Regions from separate parts of the Lysinibacillus sp. NPDC097279 genome, predicted to be linked through region 2. Evidence: riboswitches for the same ligand, from Rfam matches in the RefSeq annotation. Region 2 holds a riboswitch; each other region holds the start of a gene.

Evidence for each region. A riboswitch is a leader RNA that binds a small molecule or an ion and turns the genes downstream of it on or off. The one in region 2 is predicted to bind S-adenosylmethionine.
Region 1: it holds a riboswitch for S-adenosylmethionine, as region 2 does, so the genes downstream of both, ACIQ1H_RS18040 (cyclase family protein) here and ACIQ1H_RS14445 (O-acetylhomoserine aminocarboxypropyltransferase/cysteine synthase family protein) in region 2, are expected to answer to the same signal.
Region 3: it holds a riboswitch for S-adenosylmethionine, as region 2 does, so the genes downstream of both, ACIQ1H_RS22070 (bifunctional homocysteine S-methyltransferase/methylenetetrahydrofolate reductase) here and ACIQ1H_RS14445 (O-acetylhomoserine aminocarboxypropyltransferase/cysteine synthase family protein) in region 2, are expected to answer to the same signal.
Region 4: it holds a riboswitch for S-adenosylmethionine, as region 2 does, so the genes downstream of both, ACIQ1H_RS16370 (methionine ABC transporter ATP-binding protein) here and ACIQ1H_RS14445 (O-acetylhomoserine aminocarboxypropyltransferase/cysteine synthase family protein) in region 2, are expected to answer to the same signal.

The regions. Positions count from the first base shown of each region.
Region 1 covers NZ_JBIWDA010000005.1:37,847-42,049, reverse strand. The annotation lists gene ACIQ1H_RS18050 (VOC family protein) at 1-347, opposite strand, end outside; gene ACIQ1H_RS18045 (YuzC family spore coat inner layer protein) at 803-1,108, shown strand; SAM riboswitch class I at 1,217-1,318, shown strand; gene ACIQ1H_RS18040 (cyclase family protein) at 1,568-2,305, shown strand; gene ACIQ1H_RS18035 (DedA family protein) at 2,371-2,967, opposite strand; gene ACIQ1H_RS18030 (Cof-type HAD-IIB family hydrolase) at 3,434-4,203, opposite strand, start outside.
Region 2 covers NZ_JBIWDA010000003.1:133,243-137,445, reverse strand. The annotation lists gene ACIQ1H_RS14450 (hypothetical protein) at 1-147, opposite strand, end outside; gene ACIQ1H_RS14445 (O-acetylhomoserine aminocarboxypropyltransferase/cysteine synthase family protein) at 555-1,856, opposite strand; SAM riboswitch class I at 1,970-2,084, opposite strand; gene ACIQ1H_RS14440 (glycerol-3-phosphate acyltransferase) at 2,247-2,888, shown strand; gene scpC (succinyl-CoA:acetate CoA-transferase ScpC) at 3,054-4,203, opposite strand, start outside.
Region 3 covers NZ_JBIWDA010000010.1:53,674-57,876, reverse strand. The annotation lists gene metH (methionine synthase) at 1-22, opposite strand, end outside; gene ACIQ1H_RS22070 (bifunctional homocysteine S-methyltransferase/methylenetetrahydrofolate reductase) at 15-1,862, opposite strand; SAM riboswitch class I at 1,952-2,051, opposite strand; gene ACIQ1H_RS22065 (protoporphyrinogen oxidase) at 2,176-3,564, opposite strand; gene ACIQ1H_RS22060 (hypothetical protein) at 3,632-3,895, opposite strand; gene ACIQ1H_RS22055 (protoglobin domain-containing protein) at 4,073-4,203, opposite strand, start outside.
Region 4 covers NZ_JBIWDA010000004.1:75,443-79,645, forward strand. The annotation lists gene ACIQ1H_RS16360 (MetQ/NlpA family ABC transporter substrate-binding protein) at 1-564, opposite strand, end outside; gene ACIQ1H_RS16365 (methionine ABC transporter permease) at 627-1,295, opposite strand; gene ACIQ1H_RS16370 (methionine ABC transporter ATP-binding protein) at 1,285-2,313, opposite strand; SAM riboswitch class I at 2,397-2,501, opposite strand; gene ACIQ1H_RS16375 (thioredoxin family protein) at 2,557-2,868, opposite strand; gene ACIQ1H_RS16380 (toprim domain-containing protein) at 2,882-3,223, opposite strand; gene gcvH (glycine cleavage system protein GcvH) at 3,481-3,861, opposite strand; gene ACIQ1H_RS16390 (arsenate reductase family protein) at 3,943-4,203, opposite strand, start outside.

The DNA of each region.
Region 1 (4,203 bases), on a different contig from region 2:
CTATAACCTCCCCAAAACACTGTTTCAGGCTCCTTTACAATGTTTGCTCCAGCTTTTTTTGCTAACAAAAATACTTCATCGACTTCCTCTTTAGACTTTCCATTGTAGGCAAGCGTAATACCATTAAAGCCATTACCTACAGTTGGTGGATTCGCTTCATTTATATCCTTTACTAAGCGATCAATTTGGAAAAGAGATATTTTAGTTCCTCCATTATTAAAGAAAATAACATCTGGATTTGCTTCATCCCCATAGACAACTACTTCGAACCCAAGCCCATCACGATAAAATGCCAACGATTCAACCATATTTTTCACACCTAATGTAATTAAATTTAAACGATTCATCCCATCTTCCCCTTTTCTACAGTATCTATTACATATTCTCCCTTTCTTGTGGCAAATCCTTTTTGCTTTATGCTATTGCCATTACTGTATACGCATTATCAAATTGCTACATGGCTGCACACATTGCATTATTGTCTCGATTCAAACATCTTTATTTCAGCCATTTCGATTGCCATTTTTTCTGATAAAAATAATATCATCCTCGTTCCGGACTTTTTTTACATTCATTGCAACATATATAAAAAGAGGACTACGCTAAGCTTTGTTCGATAAGAACGGGCTACTTCAACACAAAATAGAATGCCTCTACATAAGATACACTAAGATATTAGCTATAGATTGGAGGAATTCTGCTGTATTACAATCCTTATCCGTATTATGTTTATGTACATCAATATCCAAATTGGGGCGTTGCTAATTCGCCTTTCCCCCACCATTTGCCTGGACAGCTTGCGATGCCCACATCTCCAAACCCAAATCAGTACCCGCCTATTAATACATTGAAGTTGAAGACATCTGCCAAACAAATTCAGCCGATTATGCAGCAGGCCCAATTATTAACAGAGAAAATTGAAGGGTCCGATCAGTTTGCCCATGATCTTAAAAATGCCGCACAGCTTTCCAAGCAAGATGAAGTCCAAAAACTCATTTCTTCTGCAGGTGTTACAGCGAAATTCGAAGCGAAATATACGCCAGACAATATTCGAATTGTTTTATCAGAAGGTGGGTGCTGTAGTATCGCGGTCATATTATATTGGTAAGAAAGAAGGCATCTTATTTTTATAACCATGCACTCCTATAGAACTTGTAAACTATTTATAAGTATGCTAAAGTATTTGGTATTACTATTTCTGAAAATTCATATATTTTTCTTATCAAGAGAGATGGAGGGATTGGCCCTATGAAGTCTCAGCAACCAGTCTTAGGCATGGTGCTAATTCCAAATGGTGAAATTCACCAAAAGATGAGAAGACTGACTTCAGTTACACGAGAGTCCTCTTCTACAAGTAGGGCTCTTTTTTTATTTTTATTAATGGGTAATTTCCTATTAGTTTTTCTAAGAAAAATTATGAACTTTTGAATGTAGTAGGCTTGAGCTTGTCCGCGAAAGGTTCGCCTGAAGCGTAATGATGGGAATAATCATTCTTTTTTCACTTCGATGTTCGTATTTAATGACGCAATTGTTTCACCACTCATAATTAAGAAAGCAGGGAATAAAAATGACAAATGAACTTTTACAAGCATTACAGCTATTAAAAACTAAGCAATGGGTCGACTTAACACATACATTCGGGCCAGACTCTCCTCATTTCTTTATGTTTGAAGATGCAAAATTTGAAACGCTATTTTCCCATAATGACGGCTTTTTTGCACAACAATTTACGTTTCCCGGGCAATATGGAACGCATATTGATCCACCTATTCATTTTGTTGCAAATACGCGCTACTTAGACGAATTAGAATTAAAAGAACTTGTCCTTCCGCTTATTGTTATAGATAAGTCCAAGGAAGCAGAATTGAACAATGACTTGACGTTAAGCGTACAAGATATTTTAGATTTTGAAGCACAATATGGAGAAATTGAAGCAGGTACATTTGTTGCACTGCGCACTGATTGGAGTAAACGTTGGCCAGATAAGGACTTGTTCAATAATAAAGATAAAGACGGTCATAACCATATTCCAGGTTGGGGATTAGAAGCGTTGCAGTTTTTATTTACAGAACGGAAAATCAGTGCCATCGGTCATGAAACATTCGATACAGATTCAGCGGCGGATTTCCGTAAAAATGGTACGTTAGATGGCGAATATTTTGTACTAGATCAGGATACATATCAAATTGAACTGATGACAAATTTAGATAAGCTACCAGCCAAAGGGGCAGTCATTTTCAATATTGTGCCAAAGCCTGAAAAAGCTTCTGGATTCCCTGTGCGTTCATTTGCTATTTTGCCTTAAATTTAAATAAAAATGGTCTGCCTCAAATGCCAAATAAACATTTGAAGCAGACCTTTTTTTACTATTTATTTAATAGTATTTCTTTTTTTAAATACATAGTAAACAATCAGCATTAATACGATAAACACCAATATGGCATATAGGCTGTATTGAGATAAATACATTCCAACAAAACGCCATTTATTTCCGAGTACTTTCCCTAAAGTAATAAAGGTGAAAGTCCATATTATTGCACCTGCATATGCATAAACAGCAAACTTTTTATAGGGATAATTATTAATAGCTGCAATATATGCTGTTAGATGACGAACACCAGGTATAAAATAGCCAATTAATAATAGGACAGGCCCTATCTTTTCAAACAGTTTTTTCGTAAACTCAATTTTTTGTGCAGTGATATGAACTTTCGGCCCATATTTTTGTAATAGCGGTAACCCAAATCGACGCCCAACAAAGTAGCTGAGGGTGATGCCTCCTGCTGCTCCCACTGCAGCACTTATTAATGCAGGAATATGTTCTAAATTTTCACGATAAACATTATATCCTACATAGGTTAAAAAAATTTCGTCAGGAAGTGGCAGCCCGACAATCCCTCCAACTAGTATAAGAATGATTCCGAAATACCCGTAATGTTCAATAAGAGATTGCACGTGATGCACCATAAATTTACCCCACCTAAAGCCTTAATTTTCCCAATATCTTAGCTTACCATAAGCCTCTTAAAGTCAATTTTTTCTATCAATTACTTTTGTATAGGTTTAATCATTATTACATGTATATTAATATTGTACAATCATCATAACTTTATTTTCGATAAATTCAGTTTTTAAAAATTACTCTCTTTACCGTATCCTCCTATCTCTTTCAGTCTAAATTTCTATTTCACATCACTTCATTTTCATTACTGCCACCAGTGACGGATATGCTGACTGAAATCTAAATACATGTGACAATGGTAACGAGATCATCTACTCCAATTTATTCATACAATCTAATAACATTCCTGTCTATCCAAAATATAAGTAGCGTTGAGCACATACTATGGAAGTAGATGTTAAAAGCTAAAAAGGTTCTCTTAGGGGCCATTACGATAGCAGAAATATTTTATTTCTAATAATATTTAATACTCTAGATAAGTTGGAGCTTACGCAATGCATAATCAATGCCACCTTCATCCGAGTTTAACGTGACATAATCAGCAACATTTTTTAATGCGACACTGCCATTTCCCATCGCAATACCGTATCCAACTTGCTCTAACATATCAATATCATTCTCTCCATCTCCAAAAGCAATTGCTTCTTCTCGAGGGATGTTGAAATATTTTAGCACCGCGTCAACAGCGATGGATTTTGATACATCATCTTGTAGCACATTCATAATTGTCGGATGCCATCGTTCAAACTTTAAATTTGGAAATTGTGTTATGTACTTTTTCTCCACTTGCTCATTGGCATATAAACACATTAAGTAAACTTGCTCATTTAAAATATTATGATTCGTGGGAGGATAGTCATTTAAAGATAATGTCTCCTTCATTGCCTTTAATGTTGCTTGATGACGAACATTATTCATGAATAAGTGGTCAGTAAAAAATGTCAGGCTATCCCGATTATTATCAGCAAACGCTTTTACACTTTGTACGACATCTTGTGCGATGGGCATGCTATGGATTATTTGATTACCATGCCGAGTATAAGCCCCATTCGCAGTAATAAACGTATCGATACCTAGTTCTAGTAAACGATGGCACATAGATAGTGGTCTTCCTGTTGCAGCAACTAATCGAATTCCTTTGTTTCTTACTATTTGTAGAGCGTTCTTTGTACTCGATTCAATACAACCATCGCCATAATTGATGAGCGTACCATCCACATCAAAGAAAATAATTTTACAGT
Region 2 (4,203 bases):
AGCACTATGTCCAAAAGTTTGTTGCCATTTTGTTTCAACTGTCGAAAGTATGTTTTGAATGGATTTGTTGTTCACAAAATGATGACTATCATTTAATTCATAAATAATATAAGCTGTTACATTTTGTGCACGATAAACATTTCCCATTTTCAACACTCCTTATCGATCAGTTTTTTAAGTGAGAGTAGCTACTGGCTATGTAGCTACCCTCTTTATATATATTCAAAAGTGGGGGAGCACTTATGAAAACAAATTGATTGTTCTACCACCTAAACATTAACGGCATTTCGAATTACGTAACATCGACACTTTTTAATTTTTGTTCTAGGTTGGTAGCCATTCGAACATGTAACTTAATCCCTAGTATATAACATGGTTTTAATTAAGTCAATAATACTTATAAAAATACTAGGTATTAAATATAGGAAATTTCAGATAACTTACCGAATGAGGTAACGATTGATGTAGCAACGTTATACGCATTACCAAATGAGGCATTTCGAATGAGAAAATACGTTAACGCTACGACAGGAATCTAGTTTTATTAAATTAAGTTATGCTTCTACTTTTTGTGTAGCTGCTGTTACTTGTGCAATTGCTTGCTCTAGGTCTGCGATAATATCCTCAACTGCCTCTAAACCGATTGATAAGCGAATGAGCGACTCGGATACGCCAGTTTGGATCAATTCCTCAGCAGATAGTTGCTGATGTGTTGTTGATGCTGGGTGAATAATTAATGATTTTGCATCTCCAACATTTGCTACGTGTGAGAATAATTTTACGCTGTCTATTAGCTGACGCCCTGCTTCTCGTCCACCTTTTATGCCAAATGTAAGCACTGAACCGAAGCCATTTTTCAAGTATTTTTTTGCTAAATCATGCGAAGCAAAATCCTCTAATCCATTATAATTCACATGTTCCACAGATGGGTGGTTACGTAAATATTCAGCAACTGCTAATGCATTTTCATTATGTTTAGGAATACGCAAATGAAGCGTTTCTAAACCTTGTAGTAAGTTAAAGGCAGCATCCGCACTTAATGTTGGACCAAAATCTCGTAATAATTGCACGCGCAGTTTTGTGGCAAATGCAGCCGCTGCTGTATCAATACCATATCGTAATCCATGATAAGAAGTGTCTGGCTCTGTAAATCTAGGGAATCTTCCTTGTGTCCAATCAAATTTCCCCGCATCTACAACTACGCCACCTAAAGTTGTTCCATGTCCACCAATCCATTTTGTCGCGGAGTGAACAACGATATCTGCACCAAAGTCAATTGGCGTTGCGCCGTATGGTGAGGCAAATGTGCTATCGATAATTAAAGGCAGACCATTTTCATGCGCAATATTTGCTACTGCTTCTACATCTAAAACCTTTAAGCTAGGATTGCCGTAAATTTCAGCGAACACCGCTTTTGTGTTTTCATTGATCGCAGATCGGAAGTTCTCAGGATTTGTTTCATCTACAAAAATTGTTTTAATACCGTAGTTTGGTAGTGTATTTGCTAATAAGTTATATGTTCCTCCGTATAAAGAGCTTGCTGCTACAATTTCATCCCCTGCTCCTGCAAGATTTAAAATTGAAAATGCGATAGCTGCTGCACCTGATGAAAGTGCTACTGCTGCTGTCCCGCCTTCCAATAATGCGATGCGTTTTTCAAAAACATCTACAGTTGGGTTTGTAATACGTGTGTAAATATTGCCCGCTTCTTCTAATGCAAAAAGACGTTGCGCATGAGCAGTGTCTTTAAATACGAAAGCTGTTGAACGATACACTGGTACAGTTCGGGAGCCTGTTACTGGGTCAGGCTCTTGACCACCGTGTAATAGTAATGTTTCTGGTTTGAAATTCGACATATTTTCTTCCTCCTTAATGGTTTTACGATGGTACCGGAGATGAGGAGGATTTATGTGTAGAAAACAAAAACCCTCTTCAGTTAAGAAGAGGGTTGCGGTTGCAAGTTTTCCTCCCCTTATCTGCCAGATCCAAGTAAGAATCTGTAGGAATTAGCACCTTAGTAAGTTCGTCACTCACTGGTTGCCGGGCATCGTAGGGCCTATTCCCTCCGCCGCTCTTGATAAGAGTAGAGTATGTGATTCAATTTCCATCGTTGTTACACAGTATAAACATAGACTTTTTTTCTGTCAACAGTAAAATTTATTTTTTTCTGAAACTTCTGTCTGCTAATTTACGTAATAAGAGCACATACACTATATAAAGAATATAAAATGAAAGGAGCATTTTTTATGGAAAAAGCCATGGTATTTTTTATTATTATAATAATTGGTTATTTCATTGGCTGTATTCACGGCTCTAAAGTGGCACAATTTCTATCAGGTGTAGATTTAAAAAAGACTGGTCATGGCAATGCAGGTGCTTCAAATGCAACGCTGTCTCTTGGCTGGAAATACGGCATATTAGTGGCCCTAATTGATATTGGTAAAGGCGTTGGTGCTATTCTCTGTGCTATTTACTACTTATCTTCTAATGCATCACAATTCACTGAAGTACAAATGTGGCTCTTAATCTATACAATGGCTGCTAGTGTTATTTTAGGGCATAACTTCCCTTTCCATATGGGCTTCAAAGGTGGCAAAGGAACTGCCTCCATTATCGGAATTTTACTTGCCGTCGATTGGAAAATTGCATTATGTGCACTTATCTTATTTGTGATTTTATCTTTAGCAACAAACTATTTAATTGTCGGTGTGTTAGAATTTTATATTGTATTTTGTACAGCTACCTATTTATGGATACCTGGCATCGGCCCAACGATCATTTCCATTCTCCTTTTATGCATAGCGTTCATCTTGCATATCGAAAATATTAAAAGACTATTCAACGGAACGGAACCGAAAGTAACATCTGCCTTTAAAAAAGCAGCATAAAGCAAGTGATTGAGCCTAAGCGATAACTGCTACGTTAGCACAAAACGTAGGCGTAACTGGCGGTGAAACAGCGAGGTAGCGGCTTATGATATCGTAGGGAAAACAATCGCATAGCAAAAAAGTGTTAGATTGATGGCAGTCAATCTAACACTTTTTTAAAATATATTATTTAGCAAATGATGCATCTAGCATTGTACCATTCTTTGCTAAATTCACATGCCAAGAAAGTGCTTTTTCTAAATCATGCGGTGTATGGTGACCACCTGTTGCTTCATTAGCGTCATTAAAGTACGCCCATAATTGCTCTTTATAATCAGGATGCGCACAGTTTTCAATGATTAGGCCAACACGCTCTTTAGGTGCTAAACCTCGTAAGTCTGCAACACCTTGCTCTGTTACAATAATATCTACATCATGTTCTGTATGATCTACATGTGAAACCATAGGAACGATACTAGAAATTTTCCCGCCTTTTGCATACGATTTTGTTACGAAAATACCTAATCGTGCATTACGAGCAAAATCACCAGAGCCTCCAATACCATTCATCATCTTTGTACCAGAAACATGAGTCGAATTCACATTACCGTAAATATCCAATTCAAGCGCTGTATTTACAGATATTAAGCCGAGTCGACGGATAATTTCTGGGTGATTAGAAATTTCCTGTGGTCGTAATACTAATTTATCTGCATATTTTTCAAAATTCCCGTAAACCTGGTTTCCTACTTTCTCAGATAGGGTAATAGAAGTAGCAGATGCAAAGCTTACTTTTCCAGCATCCATTAATTCAAACACTGCATCCTGTAGTACTTCCGAATAAACTTCTAAATTTTCAAACTCGGAATCTTTGAAACCCAATAAAACAGCATTCGCCACTGAACCTACACCTGATTGTAGTGGACGTAAACTTGTTGTTAAACGACCTACTTTTATTTCTTCTCTTAAGAAATTCAGTAGATGATTTGCCATAATATCGGTTTCTTCATCAGCAGGAACAATCATTGATGGCGCATCTAAAATATCTGAAATAACAATACCTTTAACTTTATCTAAATTTAGTGGAATCCCTATTGTACCAAGACGATCTGACACATTTAGCATTGGAATAGGATCACGTTTTCCTTGTGGTCCAGGTACAAAAATATCATGCACACCTTCTAATGCATCCAGCTGTGCTACGTTCAGCTCGATGATAATTTGATCTGCTTCTTGTACGAAAATCGGAGAGTTACCAACTGAAGTTGTAGGAATTAATAAGCCATCTTCTGTAATAGCAGCAGCTTCAATAATAGCAAAGTCTATAGGACCAATG
Region 3 (4,203 bases), on a different contig from region 2:
CTTCAATCAAGTGCTTAGCCATCTATACTTACCCCTTTTTTCTGTTCATCCAATTGCTCAATAAATTTCATTAACTCTAGCGTCATATCATAGCGTAAAAACGGTGTAATTAAGTAAATACCATTGAAATACTCTGCAGCTACTTCTACTAACTCTTTAGCAATTGCAATCCCTTCTAATGTTGAACGTTCTTTATCTTCACCACATGCCTTCATACGTGACAGTGCATCATCTGATAGTTTGATACCTGGTACTTCATGGTGTAAAAATTCAGCACTCTTATAGCTTGTTACTGGCATAATCCCAATATAAATTGGTGCATCTAAATGCTTTGTTGCCTCATAAATTTCAATAATTTTCTCTTTCGTATAAACAGGCTGAGAAATAAAGTAATCGGCGCCATGTTCAATTTTTTTCTCTAGACGGGCTACTGCTCGATCTAACACACGGACATTCGGATTAAATGCTGCCGCTACAGAAAAGTTTGCTTTTTTACGAAGTGGCTTTCCAGAAAATGAAATACCTTCATTCAACTGTTTAATCAGTTGGATTAGCTCCATAGAAGATACATCATAAACACTTGTTGCACCAGGGAAGTCGCCTACCTTAGTCGGATCTCCAGTAACCGCTAAAATATCATGAATACCAAGTGCATTTAAGCCCATCAAATGCGACTGTAATCCAATTAAATTACGGTCACGACACGTTATATGCGTTAATGGTCGAACACCATGTGTTTCCTTTAATAACGCACCCATTGCCACATTACTAATGCGTGGCGATGCAAGTGAGTTATCTGCCATCATCACTACATCTGCGCCTGCTTCATATAATTTTTTCGCCCCTTGAATAAAGCCATCAATCTCTAAATGCCTCGGTGTATCCAACTCCACGATAACTGAGCGCTCACGTTTCACCTTTTCATGTAACGGCTCATATGTTGCAGGCTCTGCTTCTCGTACAATCTCTACTTTTTCAGGCTTAGCTAACTTTTCTTCAATAGGTGTTAACTCTTCTAAATATTTTTTAGCTGCCGCAATGTGCTTTGGTGTTGTGCCACAGCAGCCACCTATTAAACGAACACCTTGGTCAACTAGTGCAACCGCTGCTCGACCAAAATAATCTGCTTCTGATTCATAAACGACACGCCCATCCTCTAAATCTAGCAATGAGGCATTTGGATAGGCAGACATAAATGCTTTTTCAGGAAGTTCAACACCTTCGAATGCTTGAATGGTATGATGCGGACCTAAACGGCAATTTACGCCAACTACATCTGCACCAAGCATCTCAAGCTCGTGCAATGCATAATTTAATGCCATTCCATTTTGTAACACGCCAGGTTCATGCATTGACACCTGCGCAATAATTGGTAGCTTTGTTTTGGCACGTAACATTTTTAACGTTGCGCTTAACTCTTCGAAATCATAATACGTTTCAAGTAAAAGGCCGTCTGGATTGCCTGCAAGTAACACATTAGCTTGCTCTTCAACTGTCGTTAAAATTTCCTCTAACGTAGCATCACTTTTACGAATACCGCGGATGCCCCCAATTGTGCCTAACACAAATTGCCCACCATCTGCTGCAGCACGTTTAGCAATCGTGATCGCCGCTTCATTAAACTGCTGCACTCGCGATTCTAAGCCGTAGCGTGCTAATTTAATAGCATTAGCCCCATAAGTATTTGTCTGAATTACATCTGCACCAGCAGCAATATATTCTCTATGAATTTTTTCAATTAATTCTGGTTTCTGTACATTCATTTCTTCATGGCAGTACTCCAAGCCGTAGCCATATAAAACAGTACCAATAGCACCATCTGCAGTTAACACATGTGTTTTTAACTTTTCTAGCAATCCCATAAACGTAAGCCTCACTTTCCTTTTTCCCAAAATATAAAAAGCCTTCTTTTACAAAAAAGAAGGCTTTAACGAATCGTAATTGTTTTTCCTTCTCATCTTCGACCAATAAGGTCTTCTGGATTTAGCACCTGACATGAGTTGGTTGCTGAAGCTTCATTGGGCCAGTCCCTCGGCTTCTCTCGATAAGAATGTAGTATGAATTTTTCAAATAATTAAAAGAATCATATCGTTTACAGGCGATAGAGTCAAGACTATTTCACTTAACAAAGGAGATTTCCCCAGAAAAATACCTATTTTCGTATTTATTTCACTGCTATACTAGTTTTTCTGCAAGCTCTTCGCCTATTTTTTTACCATTTTGAATACAAGCACCAATACCTACTCCAAAATAAGAGCAACCTGCTATCGATAAATTGGGATACTTTTCTGCAAGCTCAGCTGTTAAGCCCTTCAATGCTTCATGATGTGCTAAATCGTATTTCGGCATTTGGTCGATCCACTTTGCAACATTAACAACAGTTGGCTTTTCATCAATACCTAAACTTTTCTTCACATCTTCTAATGCGACAGCTGCTAGTTCTTCATCTGTCATCTTTCGTAATTTTTCGTACGCAGGATTAATGCTCTTATAAAACAGTCGTACAAGTAATTTACTATTAGTAGATGTATGCTTCCATTTTCGGCTTGTCCACGTTGCCGCATTGCATTGCACATTTGAATTATGCGATACAATAAAACCCGTTCCATCTGCTGGTAACACTGCATCTGGTACATCAAAGCCTAAGTAAATTGTTATGGCAGAAGCTGTCGTAAATTCTTTAAAGTAACGATCCAACGATGGGTCCTGTAATAAGCTTTGCACCGCATCATTCGGTAGTGCTAATACAACGTGATTAGCCTCAAGCTTTCTATTATTAGCTAAAGTGATTGTATATTGCCCTTCATGTTTCTTTACACTTGTTGTTGCTACACCTTTAATAATTTCTACTTCTGTTAATGTTTCTTCAAGGCGATCAATCAGTGATGATAAGCCTTCTTTAAACGAAATAAATTTTTTATTGGAAGCTTTCATAAATTGTTCGCGATTTGCATCAAACCCCTTAATGATGCTTCCGTAATCATTTTTATAATCAATTAAGTACGGCAGTGTAGATGCAATCGAAAGTTGATGTAGGTCTCCAGAATATACGCCTGCTAATACTGGTGCTATTTGATTTTGTACAAGCTCTTCTCCTAAGTAATACGTTAAAAATTCACCTATTGAGCTTTCTTTAGTAAATCCTTTATTTGGCATCGTTAAGTCCTGTAATGCAATTTGTTTACCAGCGTCTGATACAAGTGTACTCGCTTCAAGAGAAGATAAGCTCATAGGGATACCGAATGTTGAATCTGCTGGTATTGCATGTAATTCGTCGTTTGTATAGATATAAGATACCCCTGTTTCGTTGTACACCAGCTCCTGTTCAAAATTAAGCTCCTGCACTAGCTCCATGACCCCTTTATGCCGAGCAACAATTGAATCAGCACCCGTTTCCATTATAAAACCTTGGTCATACGCAGAGTGAAGCTTTCCACCTAAATAAGCATTTTTTTCAACTAGCACTAGTTTTACATCTATTTTTTTCTCCAATACTTGGCGTTGTAAATAATGCATCGTACATAAACCAGTAATGCCGCCACCTAATACAACTATTGTTTCCATGAAGAATCGCCCCTAATTTCTTTATTTATCTCCTATTAGTATAAACTTTTTTTGCAAACATTTACGTTCAACCCATTACAAATTTAGCAAAAATAAAGTACGGTGAATTGTTTGCGTGCCTGACACCCCAGATACGGCGAATTGTTTGTGTGCCTGACACCCCAGAACGGCGAATTGTTTGTGTGCCTGACACCCCAGAACGGCGAATTGTTTGTGTGCCTGACACCCCAGATATGGGAATTGTTTGTGTACCTGACACCCCAGAACGGCGAATTGTTTGTGTGCCTGACACCCCAGATACGGCGAATTGTTTGTGTGCCTGACACCCCAAAGGCATGGAACTCCACAGGTACCTCAAAATAAAAAAATCCGCTTCACTTTCTGTAAAAGTAAGCAAGAGCCCAAAGATCATAAGGCTCTTATCCTACCTGCGGAAAGCAAAGCGGATTTAAATTAAATTTTATTTGAAAGTATTTTAATAAGGTCCTCCCATTAATAATAATTTCAATTAGTTTAAGTTTTGGGCAACACTCGCTAATTTATCTGCAGAATTTGTGACTTCGTTAAATGCAAGCCCAAGCTCATTCAGAATCAGTGCCACAGCTTGCACTTCTTTTTCCATACGATCATTTTGGCACT
Region 4 (4,203 bases), on a different contig from region 2:
GTCTTTCGGATTATCTACAATATCTTTAATTTCTGCTGCTGTTTTGTCGATACCATCTTTTAATTTAATTAAGCCTTTTGCTTCTAATAGTGACAACATACGGCCATGGTCTGAAACTGAGTTCGATAATAAAATTGTTGCACCTTTAGGAAGGTCTTCAAGTGATTTATATTTTTTAGAGTAAATACCGATTGGCTCGATATGTACGCCACCTGCATTTACAAAATCATAGCCATTATCTTTAATTTGTAATTCAAGATAAGGGATATGTTGGAAATAGTTTGCATCAATAGTTTTTGACTCTAAATCTTGGTTAGGTAATACATAGTCTTGGTACGTTTCGATTTTTAAATCAATACCTTCTTTTGCTAAAATCGGTTTTGCTTGTTCTAAAATAACTGCGTGAGGTGTGTTAGAAGCACCAATTTTTAATGTTACTTTATCTTCAGTTTTTGCACTGTCATCTCCAGTTGTTGATCCTGCTTCGTCTTTGTTACCAGCACCACATGCTGCTAAAGCCAATACAAGTACTGATAAAAATAATCCTGCTAATAACTTCTTCATTTGTATACACTCCCTTTATTTGTTCAAACAATATGTTAGCGGTAAATACCGGTTTAACCTTTTTAACGTTTGTCTGTTTTCGTTGTAATCATATCGCCAATCCATTGAATGATAAATACGACTACTAAGATCAAAATAGTTGCCATTAATGTCACATCTTGGCGATTACGTTGGAAGCCATCTAAAAAGGCTAAGTTTCCTAGACCGCCAGCACCAATAATACCAGCCATTGCCGTATATCCAACAAGTGCTACAGCCGTTACAGTAATCCCAGAAATAAGTGCTGGTAATGATTCTGGAATTAGAACTTTCCATATAATCGTGGACGTTTTAGCACCCATCGAGCGTGCTGCTTCAACAACACCTTTATCAATTTCACGTAATGCAATTAGTACCATTCGTGCATAGAATGGGGCAGCACCAATAATAAGTGCTGGTAGGGCTGCATTTGCTCCTCGGATTGTCCCAAGTAAAAACTTCGTAAATGGAATGAGTAAAATAATTAACACGATAAATGGTATCGAACGGAATATATTAACGACCGATCCTGTTAAAAAGTTAACAATTTTATTGGCCCATAATTGGTTTGGACTCGTTAAAAAGAGGATTATGCCAATGGCTAAACCAAGTATAAATGTTACGACTGTAGATAAAGTGGTCATATAAAGTGTTTCATATGTGGCTGTCCACATTTTTTCCCAGTCGACATTTGGAAAGAGACTAGTTAGCATTTGCAATCACCTCCGTTTGTACTTCAACTGTATTTAAATAATTTAATGCAGCTGCTACATTTGTCTCTGTGCCATCAATTTGTACAATAAGAGTACCGTATGCACCATTTTTCGTCTGCGAGATATTACCATGGACAATGCTAACTTCTACATCAAACTGTTTTACTAAATGTGATATAACTGGCTGCTCTGTCTTTTCACCAACAAATACAAGCTTAACAAGGTGTCCTGTTGGATAATTCATTCTAAGCTGTGCAACTGTCTCCTGCGTTTCCTTCGTATCGGTAATTTGTGATACGAATTTTTTAGTGATCGCTGCTTGTGGTGCTTGGAACACTTGTAGTACTTCACCACGTTCAACAATTTCTCCAGCTTCCATTACCGCTACACGATGACAGATTTTGCGAATAACATGCATTTCATGAGTAATTAATACGATTGTTAAGCCTAATCGTTCGTTTATATCGACAAGCAAATCGAGGATTGCATCCGTTGTTTCTGGATCCAGTGCTGATGTAGCTTCATCACATAACAGCACTTCAGGATTATTGGCAAGTGCTCGTGCTATGCCAACACGTTGCTTTTGACCACCTGACAGTTGTGATGGATACGATTTGTCACGACCTTCTAAACCAACAAGTGCAATAAGTTCTTTCACACGTGCGTCTCGCTCACTTTTAGCTACACCTGCAATTTCAAGTGGAAATGCAATGTTTTCTGCAACTGTTCTTGACCAAAGTAAGTTAAAATGTTGGAAAATCATACTTACCTTTTGTCTAGCATCACGCAACTTTTGACCCTTAATAGATGAAAATTCTTGGTTATTCACCTTCACCGAACCAGTTGTCGGCTTTTCTAAACCGTTTAATAAACGAATCATCGTACTTTTACCAGCGCCACTATAGCCAATAATGCCAAAAATCTCACCTTTGTTAATTGTAAGATTAACATCTTTAACAGCAGTTAATTCGCCATTTGCGGTTTTGTATTTCTTCGTAATATTTTGAAGCTGTATCATAGCGAAACTCCTTTTCTCATATAGAAAACCCCTTCACTCACAGACAAGTAGAAGGGGTCACGTACTTTATACGCTAAACCGTTCTCTCATCTTTCAAAGAAAAATCTTTGAGTGATTTGGCACCTTTTCACATTTGTGATGGTTGCCGGGCTTCATAGGGCACTTCCCTCCGCCGCTCTTTATAAGAGTTCGATATATTTAATAGTTTTTAATATAGTTGTTACTTTACCATGCTAGCAAAGTTCAGTCAATTGGTTTTTTTAACAATTCGTATAAAAAAGGTACGGATTGAAATGCATAAACCTTTTCTATAACTGATCCACCATCACTAACGAGTAAACACGGGACACTTTCGATTTGAAAATCATAAGCTATTTGCTCTAAAAAATTAATATTTGCCTTACCTAATTTTAACTGTGGCAATAATTGTTCTATAATATCCATCATTTTAGAAGCAACTGCACACGTTCCGCACATCGGTGTATATAAATAAAAGGCAGTTTTTTCACCAGATTTTACTGCTGCTTCCCACTGCTCTTTTGACCATTCTTCCATTTTTTAACCAACCTTACAAAATATATTCATTATGGATGGAAAAATGCGCACGCAATAAAATCATTGCAAGCACTTTCCTCGGTGTAGTTTCTACTTCTTTATAAGTAGGCATCGTTCGCAAATGCTCTGCTTCAGGATAATGTCTGTCCATCAATGCTCGTAATTTATCTCCAGATGCATCTGCATCAAAAAATGTATAGAGCTCATAGCCCTCATATGGGTCGAGTAATTCTTCTAATTGATGCACACCAATTGTACCATTTGTACAAAGTATTGTAACATCTTCACTCAAAATAGGTTCTATTTGAAGCTTATCCGAACGGCCCTCCACAATTAAACATTTCCCTTCGAACATCACGCCACCCCCATTTAGCAGTTATCTACTACAACAATTCATTGCAATTATTGGATTCCACACTATGCATAGATCTACACGTTAACAATATTTTCTATATGTCACTTTGCAATTTGGATAACATTTGATGTGAGTTACTTGGACTTTCATTTACTTGAAGAGTCACGCTTTGTAAAGCTCAAAAAACAATTGCATACCTGTGTTATATAATAAAAAACGCCGGTATGTATTCCGACGTTTTTCTATTATAGGCTTGTTTATTCTGCAATCATTTCTTCGTATTGTTCTGCAGTCATAAGGTTTTCAAGCTCTGAAGCATCAGCAGGCTCTACAACGATCATCCATGCTTTTTCATATGGTGATTCGTTTACGAATTCTGGGCTATCTTCTAGATCTGCATTTACTTCCACTACAGTACCTGAAATCGGTGCGTATAATTCAGAAACAGTTTTTACTGATTCTACGCTGCCAAATGGATCATCAGTTTTAATTTCGTCGCCAACTTGTGGAAGCTCAACGAAAACGATGTCTCCTAATTCAGATTGTGCAAAATGCGAAATACCGATACGTACTTTACCATCTTCTAATTTTACCCATTCGTGTTCTTCAGAGTAACGTAAGTCTTTAGGTGTGCTCATGCCAAAAACCCCTCCATAAATATGTAATATATTCACTTTCAGTGTGCCATACTTCTTTCATAAAAACAAGGATTAAAGCTGTTATTTCCACGCTTGTTCAAAATCTGATTCTTTAAATCCTAACGTTACTTTTTTTCCATCAGTAACGATTGGTCGCTTAATTAACATACCATCAGAAGCAAGTAGTGTGAGCTGTTCATCTTCCGACATTTCCGCCAGTTTATCCTTCAACCCAAGTTCGCGATATTTCATGCCAGATGTGTTGAAAAATTTCTTTAATGGCTGCCCGCTAGCCTGCCAATAACTTTTAATTTGCTCTTTCGTAGGTGCTTGTTCAACAAT